DNA from 3 places in the Alteromonas sp. AWJ4_197 genome. Region 2 is predicted to be linked to each of the others. Evidence: predicted binding sites of a transcription regulator. Region 2 holds the regulator's gene; each other region holds the start of a gene.
What was found. The regulator FNR, encoded in region 2, switches genes on or off when oxygen is low (the NO sensors DNR and NnrR bind a similar motif). The targets are predictions, from matches to a motif close to TTGATCTAGATCAA.
Positions count from the first base shown of each region.

Region 1 (3,281 bases), on a different contig from region 2:
ATCCCACACCCACCATGCGCCCCACATAGGTTTCCCCCATGCCGCACCGGTAAGCAAAGCAATGAATGTCATTGCAGCGCCCACAGGCGCCATGGCAATCATGGCCATGTAAGCAGTCCGCCATTGCCAGACCATTCCCACCAGCGCAGCTACGGCCATGGCAACATAGGTACTCATTGACAACATGGCAGATGGCACATGGATGTAGATAATTCTGAAGGAATCACCTTGCTGATAATCCTGAGGCGCAAATAAAAGCCCCCATACTGTACCGCACAACAAGCTGATTACTGCAGCCACTGAAAACCAGGGGAGCAGCGTATTACAAAGCTGGTAAGCCCGCTCAGGCTTTGCGTAGGGATGTAACCACTTCCACATCAGTTCTGACTCACTTTTAAAGAGTAGGCAATGGCAGCCGGAGCTAATGCCATTGCCAGCAACAACATCGCGCCAATAATAGCAATTTGCGCCCTGTAGGGTAATTGTAGCGCAGCTGCATCCACTGCCGAGGTAGCAAATATCAATAATGGAATGAAAACCGGGATCAAAAGCAGCGCCAGGAGTACCCCACCACGCTGAAGCCCTACTGTTAGTCCCATGCCGATTGCACCCACAAGTGACAAAAGCGGTGTTCCTAACACCAGGGTGAGTACCAGCGCTATGTACATGTCAACAGTGAGATTGAGAAACAGCGCAAGCAGAGGTGACAACAGCAAAAGCGGAATGAAAGTCACCAGCCAGTGGCAAAATACCTTCAGGGCGACGACGGCATAGTAGGGCTGTCCGGATAATTGTAACTGTTCCAGTGAACCATCTGCGAAATCGTCCCGGAATAACCGCTCCATCCCGAGCAATGAGGACAATATTGCGGCTATCCAGATAACGCCCGGTCCTATCCGTTGCAGGGTTTCAGGGCCGGGTCCTATTCCCAGCGGAAACAATGTCACTACCATTAATAAGAACATAAGCGGCTGTACCAGCTCTGCCTTCTGACGAAATGCCAGTGCCAGGTCCCGTTTGAAAACCCCCTGATACAGGCCGCTCAAAACCGGTACTCCAAATCAAATGCCTGATACCCGCCCGCGCGATGGCTCAGTGTCTGGTGCGAGGTAGTCAACACAGCACCGCCATTGCTTACATGTTCACACATTTTATCTTCCAGTTGGGCTACGCCACCAGTATCCAGTGCGGTGAAAGGTTCATCGAGGATCCACACGTCAGCCTGCTTCAACCATAACCTTGCCAGAGCGGCACGGCGAAGTTGCCCTGCAGACAGTGTGCGGCAGGGTACATCTTCCATACCCACCAGCCCCACCAGAGCCAGCACGTCATAAAGATTGTCTTCGTTAAAGCTGACTTTATGCTGCGCACACCAGAATTGAAGGTTTTCCAAAGGCGACAAAGTGCCATTTATGCCGGCTTTGTGTCCTATATAGATGAGGCTGGCGAACCAGTCTTCGCCCAATGGTTTCCCCTGCCATAGAAGGGAACCGCTTTGAGGCTGACTTAGTCCACTGAGGATACGCAACAAACTGGTTTTACCGGCTCCGTTAGGCCCACGCAAATAAATCAGCTGCCCTGGCAGGAGCTGAAAAGACAGATCTTCGAACAGTACTCTGTCCCGTTTAATGCACGTTAGTTTGCTGGCAACCAGTCCCGACAAACCGCTATCCTCTTTAACATATCTTTGTATATTCCGGTCTGGCATTCTAGCATAGGCAAAACGGAACACATCACGCCCATTGGCGTATTAAACTTTTTTATGACTTAGTTCAAACTGAAGGACCATTGACAACAGTGAAATGCACAAAATGCTTGAATTTTTCAATTAGTTGCCGATAAATTTGACATGAACTTGCAGATTGCTCAACTGTTTTCGGCGAATGCCACAGCCGCACCGGTTAACACCGAGGCTGGTGCATTGCGTTCAGACACCTTGCAGCAGCTATCTGCAGTAGCCATAACCCGTTTACCCGGTCCGCTTATTCAGTTAACCGGAAACGCCCTCCCTCAGGAGGGACTTGTCGTAAAAGATCCCGGTCTCAGCACATCTCAGCCTCAGGTTTCCCTGGCCAGAACATCAGTCAGTCAGATGACATTATTTGAACTTCTGCCTGTGAAGCACAGTGCAGTACTGACACAGGCTGACACACAAAGACTGGTTACAGCTCTGGCAGAAGGGCTGGCACAGTCGCAGCAACTCAGCCTTGTCAAAAATAATGCTGCCTTATCTCTGGGCGCCATAGTTGAGCAGGCGTCCCCCAAACAACTGACACTCAGGTTACAGTTACCCGGCGCACCAGTGATTAAACTGGATTTACCGGCAACCCAACACGGTGCCACTGAGGCCGGCGATAAATTTTCGTTAAAAATAACGCCTTCAACTGACAACAGGCTGTCAGGATGGCAAATTACCTTAACGCCACAAGGGAAAGGCTCTGCCCAGCCTGCTCAAAGTGTGAATGTACCGGCACCGGCGCCGGTAGTAAAACTGGCTCTGGCAAAAGCGCTGGTCAGTGAAGGGCTCAGCATTGAGGGGAAATTGCAGGGGGCTCTGCAACGTTCATTGCATTTACCCGATGGACCATCAGGCAGTACGGGAAGAGAAACATTACAAACCCTGAATGTCAGCATGCGCGGAACGCAACTATCAGCGACGGGCACCCAAACACGCCCCCTTGCTATGGTCAATTTGCCACTTGCTTTAGCGACATCTGCAAGCAATACTCTGCAGGCTCTTCCGCCGGTCCCGCTTAAACTGGCAGACATTGCAAGCCGGAAAGGGTTGCCGGTATTGCATATCCAACCGCCACCGGATCTGGCGGCTCCGGTAGCCGGTCAGCAAATATCAGGCGCGACATCTAATAATATAAAAGATGTCCTTTCTGCAGGGCCGCTGAACCTGCCGCCCGAACAGCTTAGCCGCGTCAGTGAAAATATCCGTCAGCTTTCACGGCAACTTCTCGCAGAAACAGGTTCTACATCAGAAGCACTGACTAAACTGGTTTCTATCCTTACCAAAGCGTCTCCGGGAACGGCTGCCGGTACAAGGGATTTAATGAGTGCTTTATCCGCTCAGATAGCCGCTTCACTTCCTGTTATAAAAACTGCCGCGGGAACTGACAATATTCAACATGCCGTTACCGTTCAAACAGAGACTGGCATTCCGTCTCAGGATACGGCGCAGTCGATTAAACAGCTGTTGCAGACACCCGCCCTGGTCACAACGCCAACGAATATTCTTAATCCGCCATCACAATCCGGTTTCGTGAATGCCCTTA
Region 1 is NZ_JBSWWW010000005.1:45,032-48,312, reverse strand. It holds gene ACXAGC_RS11860 (heme ABC transporter permease) at 1-378, opposite strand, end outside; gene ccmB (heme exporter protein CcmB) at 378-1,046, opposite strand; gene ccmA (cytochrome c biogenesis heme-transporting ATPase CcmA) at 1,043-1,708, opposite strand; gene ACXAGC_RS11845 (hypothetical protein) at 1,850-3,281, shown strand, end outside.
Region 1: the regulator FNR is predicted to act here: its motif matches at 1,763-1,776, upstream of ccmA (cytochrome c biogenesis heme-transporting ATPase CcmA).

Region 2 (3,281 bases):
ACAGTGAACAGGTGGTTTTCCCTTCAGGGATTTTATCTTTAACAATGGAATAGGTATCTTCTTCTACAATTTTGTAGTCAATACCCAGAGAATTCAGGTATTCAGGTAACACATGCTCCGGAAAGCCGGGCTGCTTCTGGTCGAGGTTAACCGCGACGATATCGAAATTGACCGGTGCAATTTTGCGTAAAAATAGCAGGATATCCAGCAAGGTATAGCTGTCTTTTCCGCCGGATAAGCACACCATGACCTTGTCGCCGTCTTCAATCATATTGAAGTCTTCGATGGCTTTGCCAACATGTCTGCGCAGTCTTTTCTGCAACTTGTTAAAGTTGTATTTTTGTTTACTTTGCGCACTGTGACTGGCGTTCTCAGATGGCGTAGATGTTACTTGATTCATGGCACTTCAGAATTGGCTGGAAAAATAAAAGTACCATTATACAAAAGCAGACGGAATGCTGCTACACAAGCAGCATTCCGTTATCGCGCATTTACTTAACCGGAGACGTAAACCCGTCAGGTTTAACCGCCAGCACATCGCAATTCAGGTTATCAATAACATGCTCTGCAGTATTGCCCAAAAAGGCGGCTGATATGCCTGTACGTCCCACGGTACCGATGACGACGAGTTCTGCATCCAGCTGTTCAGTCACTTTCGGAATAGCTATATCAGGTAATCCCTCAACAACATGGCAATTTGCTACGCCGATCCCAAATTTAGCGCTGTGGTTTTCCATTTCCTGAACATGATGATTGCGCACAGCGTTATGATACGTCTCAGGATTGAAATCGGGGATCTCAATGGCGATATTCAGTGGGGCAGAAGGATAGGCATTAACCAGATGTACCTGACCGCTCAGTAACTCTGCATAATCCTTTGCGATACCGGTCAACTTGTCATTCAGTTGTGCATGTTCTTTGTCTTCTGTACCCACATTGACTGCCGCAACAATATTACCGTGTTCAGGCCAGGCATGAGCTTTGACAAGTAAAACCGGAGCCGGACATTTTCTTAGTAAGTGCCAGTCTGTTGGTGTAAAGAGCACTGATGCAAAATCATCGTGTTTGCGGGTAGCTTTAACGACCAGGTCAACCTGACGGTTAATGGTGTAGCGGGTAATGGCTTCGTAACGTTTATCACTCCACTCAACAGCAACCTTTACATCATAATCATCGTAGCGGGTCAGATTTTTTTCTGCCCAGGCAATGCGGTCTTTGGTTACCGCATCACGCATGGCTTCACGCTCACTGCGGGTGAGCATTGTTGTCATGTCATAAGAAAAGTCGTATACAACAAGCAGTGCGTGTACTTCTGCACCGGTTTTACGGGCAATTTCGATGGCTCTTGAAAGGGCAGGTTGTTCAGGGTTGTCGGCCTGAACGACGGCGAGAATACGTTTGCAGGTGATCATGGCGTCTCTCCTTATTGATGCAGACAATAAATACTGCCTTCATCTTTAGTATAAGACTTACAGCAGGAGAGACCTTGTTTCAGATCAATATTTCAACGGGATATTAATCCACGCAAAGAGTAGGAATGTCCATAGAGTGCAGCTTTTTATCCATAGCCGTAAAATCCAGAACAGTAATGAGCTTCCCGTCTACTTTGATAATGCCTTCTTTCTGGAAGCGGGTCAGCAAGCGGCTGATCGTTTCTACCGTTAATCCGAGATAATTACCGATTTCGTTGCGGGTCATACTCAGATTGAACTGACGGTGAGAAAAACCCCGTTCTTCGAAGCGACCGGACAGATGGGCGATAAAATAAATCAGACGTTCTTCTGCCGTCCGTTTATTCAGCAGCATCATCATTTCATGATCCTGCTTAATTTCAGCACTCATAAAACGCATGATCTGATGGCGCAATTTCGGGAATTGCTCAGACATTTTTTCAAGGGTGGAATAGGGCAGCTCACACACCATGGCAGTTTCCAGCGCCTGAGTGTAACTCTGGTGAGTGTCGTCACGTAAACCGTCAAAACCGATAATATCGCCCGGGAAGTGGAAACTGATAATTTGCTCTTCACCTTCTTTATCGGTGACAAAAGACTTAAATGAACCTGCCCGCACAGCGTACAGAGAGGTAAATTTATCGCCGGCTTCTACCAGGGTGTCGTGTTTATGCAAAGGCTTTTTGCGTTCAATGATGTCATCCAGTGACTCAATCTCAGTTTTATTGAGGGCCACGGGCAGACACAAATGACTGAAACTGCAATTCTGGCAGTGTATAGAAAAATCCGAACGTTTTTGCATGCTCACTTTCCGCTGTTTGCGATAATTCTAATGTATAGTACTTAAAGCCCGCCACAACAGCAATAATGCGTACAACAGCAAACTCAAAGCAATGATTTGACGAACTACGGGTTGTCTGAAACCTGAGGAAAGCCAGTCTGCACCAGCCCGGACAGCCAGCAACGCCGGTAGCGTTCCTAAACCAAAACCGGCCATGATTACAGCACCGGATATTGCCGTCCCTGAAGCCAGTGCCCATGTCAGGGTGGAATAAACCAGTCCACAGGGCAACCATCCCCAAATCATACCATAGGGAAAGGCGCTGGTAGGAGACCTGAAAGGTAAAAACCGTTTCGACAACGGCTGAATTCTTTGCCAGAGTTTACTGCCGAGGGCTTCAACAGCGGTCAGGCCACGCCACCAGTTACCCAGATAGCAGGCCATGGCAATCAGCATAATGCCACTGATGACGGCGAGTACGGGGCCGGTCACGGGTACAGCTTCTTTCGCTATCTGCCCGATGCCGCCGGTCACAGCGCCGGCAAGTATGTAACTGAATATACGACCAAAGTTGTAGCTAAGCGCATAGGGTAAAGGCGATGAGCCTGCCGGCGTGGCGGCAGACAGTGCCAGCGATACGCCGCCGCACATTCCCACACAATGAACGCCTCCGCCCAGCCCGACCAGCAAGGCAGAAAAAAACGACAGATCACTCATTGAGTTTTTTTCGTTCTTCGGCCAGTTTTTTTTCTTCAGGAGATAAATCATCATCGAAAAGAATACTGTAGCCCTGGCGATCCAGGTCTTCAAACTGGTTAGATTTTACTGCCCAAAAAAATACGCCGATGGCAATGGCCACAATGATCACAGCAAGGGGAATAAGGACGTAAATTATACTCATAGCGTTACTTTAACAGTCTCGTCGAATTTGTTACTACCAGAATACTACTCAGACTCATACCAATCACCGCCATCCACGGCGTCAGGATGCCGGACACTGCAAACGGCAGGATAACCAGATTGTAGCCTACGGCCCATCCCATATTCTG
Region 2 is NZ_JBSWWW010000004.1:103,516-106,796, reverse strand. It holds gene ttcA (tRNA 2-thiocytidine(32) synthetase TtcA) at 1-400, opposite strand, end outside; gene uspE (universal stress protein UspE) at 492-1,412, opposite strand; gene fnr (fumarate/nitrate reduction transcriptional regulator Fnr) at 1,516-2,259, opposite strand; gene ACXAGC_RS09665 (sulfite exporter TauE/SafE family protein) at 2,281-2,949, opposite strand; gene ccoS (cbb3-type cytochrome oxidase assembly protein CcoS) at 2,942-3,133, opposite strand; gene ACXAGC_RS09655 (heavy metal translocating P-type ATPase) at 3,138-3,281, opposite strand, start outside.

Region 3 (3,281 bases), on a different contig from region 2:
ACGCGCCTGCCTGAACTGGAGGATGTTGCCTGCTATGTGGCGGCTGCCTGTGAAGAGCATTCAGCTTCTGAGCGGCAATTTCACGTATCAGCCTGGCTTGAACAACTGGCAGAACCCCAGTTATCCGGTTTGAAATCCAGGGCCTCGCGGTTTGCATCTGCACTTGGCATCTCACTGAAAGCAGAGCCCCGAAAGTTAAATGGTGAAGCTGTTGCAGTGTGTCTCGCGCTGGCTTTTCCTGAGCGGGTTGCGAGACGTAAGCAGGGTAGTGATTATAAGCTGGCCAGTGGCCGTGGCGCTGCTCTGCCTGAAGGAATGATTGAAAAGTCTGACTGGCTGGTGGTTAAGGAAGGGCAGGTTAACGGTTCCGACGTGATCATTCGTCAGGCCGAACCTGTTAATGAAACCTTATTAAGACAGTTATATTCGCAGGCTTTCAAACTTAAAGATACGGTGACGTACAACAGTCAGAAGAAGCAAATGGAAGCGCGCAAAACCGAAGGTTTCCATGAAATAGTGTTAAGCAGTGAACCGGCAACTAACGTGCCGGCCCGCATTCGCGGTGAGGCCTGGGTATCGTTGCTGGAAGGATTGCCGTTATCCGCGTGGCCTTTCAGTGAAAAAGACTGGCAATGGTGGTACCGGTATCAAATGGCCTGCGGGTGTGACTTACATCAACCGCAAGCTTTCGACAGCCCGCCGGTATGGAAAGACCCTGAGTCACCATTGTCGCTTCTGGACCGTAGTGATATTTCCGCACGATTATCTTCGTTTAAAAGTTGGGAGCAACTTGCCGGCCTGTCCTGGGCGACACTGCTACACCAGTCACTCCCCTGGAGCCAGCAACACGCCATGGACAATGCTTTGCCACTGAGCATTACCGTGCCTTCCGGTGAAAAAAGGAAACTGGTCTACCGGTCAAACGGCGAAGTCGTGCTTCCGGTCAGACTGCAGGAAATGTTTGGTTGTGCAGATACGTTCACTGTTGCAGACGGCGCAAAAGTCATTACGCTGGAGTTGCTGTCTCCTGCGGGAAGACCAGTACAAACTACATCGGATTTGGCCGGCTTCTGGCAGGGTAGTTATCTTGCTGTGCAGAAAGAAATGAAAGGACGATATCCGAAACACCGGTGGCCTGATAATCCGATGGAAGCTGAAGCCGGACGTTCAATGAAGCCGCGAAAATAAACGGGGGGTTGTTCCTGAACTATTGTACCCGTCTTACAACTTTAATCATGTTTGAACGGTGTATACAACTAATTTACGTGCTGCAATTATTATGCAAGTATTTGTTATTAAAAGAGATCCTCTGACCAGTTAATAGCTAAATACTTGTTCATTTTTTCAACTGCATGATAAGTAAGAAGTTTCTTATTCACTATAGTCATTCATCTGGACACGGGCATTGACCCCGCGCAAAAAGTCTTCAGGTTTCCGTTGTCAACATCTCATCAAGCATGCTTATATAGAATTGTTGTACAAATATGAGTCAACATTTGAGGGAGACGAAATGAGCAAAGTTGCACTGGTCACAGGTGGCACCCGGGGAATAGGTGAAGCAATTTGTGTAGCGTTGAAAGATGCGGGTTACACTGTTGTGGCAAATTATGGTGGTAACGATGAAGCGGCTAAGGCGTTTACTGAACGCACTGGCATACCTTCATTTAAGTTCGATGTCTCGAATTTTGAGAAAACGAAAGAAGCAATTGACCAAATCGCGACAGATTATGGTCCGGTGGATATTCTAATCAACAATGCCGGGATCACCCGGGACGGCACCATGCACAGAATGAATTTTGAGCAATGGGATGCCGTTATTCAAACTAACCTCGCTTCCTGTTTTAACACGTGTCGCTCAGTGATTGATTCAATGCGCGCCCGTGGTTTTGGTCGCATTGTTAATATCGGTTCGGTTAACGGTCAGGCTGGTCAGTATGGCCAGGTTAACTATGCGGCAGCTAAGTCCGGTATTCATGGTTTTACTAAAGCGCTGGCACTTGAGGGTGCAGGTAAAGGTGTAACCGTAAACGCTATTGCGCCGGGTTATGTTGATACTGACATGGTGCGTGCGGTACCGGAAGAAGTATTGAAGAAGATCATTGCAACAATTCCGGTGGGTCGTTTGGGGAAACCTGAAGACATCGCCCGCAGTGTTATGTTCTTAATAGGCGATGAAGCCGGATTTATTACCGGTTCTACATTGTCCATTAACGGCGGACAGCACATGTACTAAGCTGTACGGTTACAATGTTCACAGAGCACGCCCGTGCTCTGTGAACTGACCGTATCCGGATCCAGCTACTCGCTTTCTTTATTGCCGTCGCTCTCTTTGAGTTCATCCGGCAACACACCAATCGCTTTCATCACATCCAGTCCCGGAAAACCATCAGCAATCAGGTTGCTGGCCAACTGATATTCGCGGATCCCTGCACGGGTTGCCGGTCCGATAATACCGTCGGGTTTACCTACATTGTAACCGGAAGCATTCAGCGCTGTTTGCAGTTTCAAAATGTCATCCCTGGTATAAGCCGGTAATTCCGGTAACGCTTTATCAATACCGGCTTCACCGGCAATCTGGTCAGCCAGCTTACCTACGGCGATGGCGTAGAATTCAGAATTGTTCCAGCGCATAATAATTCGGAAGTTGTGATAGGCAATGAACGCCGGACCGTTATGACCGGCAGGTACAACGACATAGCCTTTTTCATCACTGTTACCCAGCGCACTACCGTCTGCTTTTTTGATCCCGCTTTCGTTCCACTCAGTAATACTGCGCCGGTTTTTATATCCCGTTTCGCGATAATCGAAATTATCCGGTAACTGAATTTCCCTTCCCCAACGGAATCCGGGTTGCCAGCCTAATTGAGACAAAAAGTTAGCCGCTGAAGCGAGGGCATCTTCTTCACTGTCCCACAGATTGATCTGGCCATCGCCGTCGCCGTCAATCGCATAGTTCATATATGCTGAGGGCATAAATTGTGTATGGCCCATGGCGCCTGCCCAGGAACCTACCATTTTGGTCTGATCTAAAGATTCTCTTTCAAGAAGCTTAACCGCAGTGACTAATTCTTTGGAAAAATAGCTGCTACGTCTTTCATCACAGGCAAGAGTCGCCAGTGAATTCAGTACATTCATCTTACCTTTGTAACCACCAAAATTGGTTTCCAGCCCCCAAAATGCCACCAGATAATGGGCAGGCACACCGTATTTATGGCTTAAGCTATTTAACAGTTCTTTATGTTTAGCGTACATTTCCCGGCCTTTGCCGATACGCCATGCCG
Region 3 is NZ_JBSWWW010000001.1:182,062-185,342, reverse strand. It holds gene hrpB (ATP-dependent helicase HrpB) at 1-1,188, shown strand, start outside; gene phbB (acetoacetyl-CoA reductase) at 1,511-2,233, shown strand; gene ACXAGC_RS00820 (lytic murein transglycosylase) at 2,299-3,281, opposite strand, start outside.
Region 3: the regulator FNR is predicted to act here: its motif matches at 1,406-1,419, upstream of phbB (acetoacetyl-CoA reductase).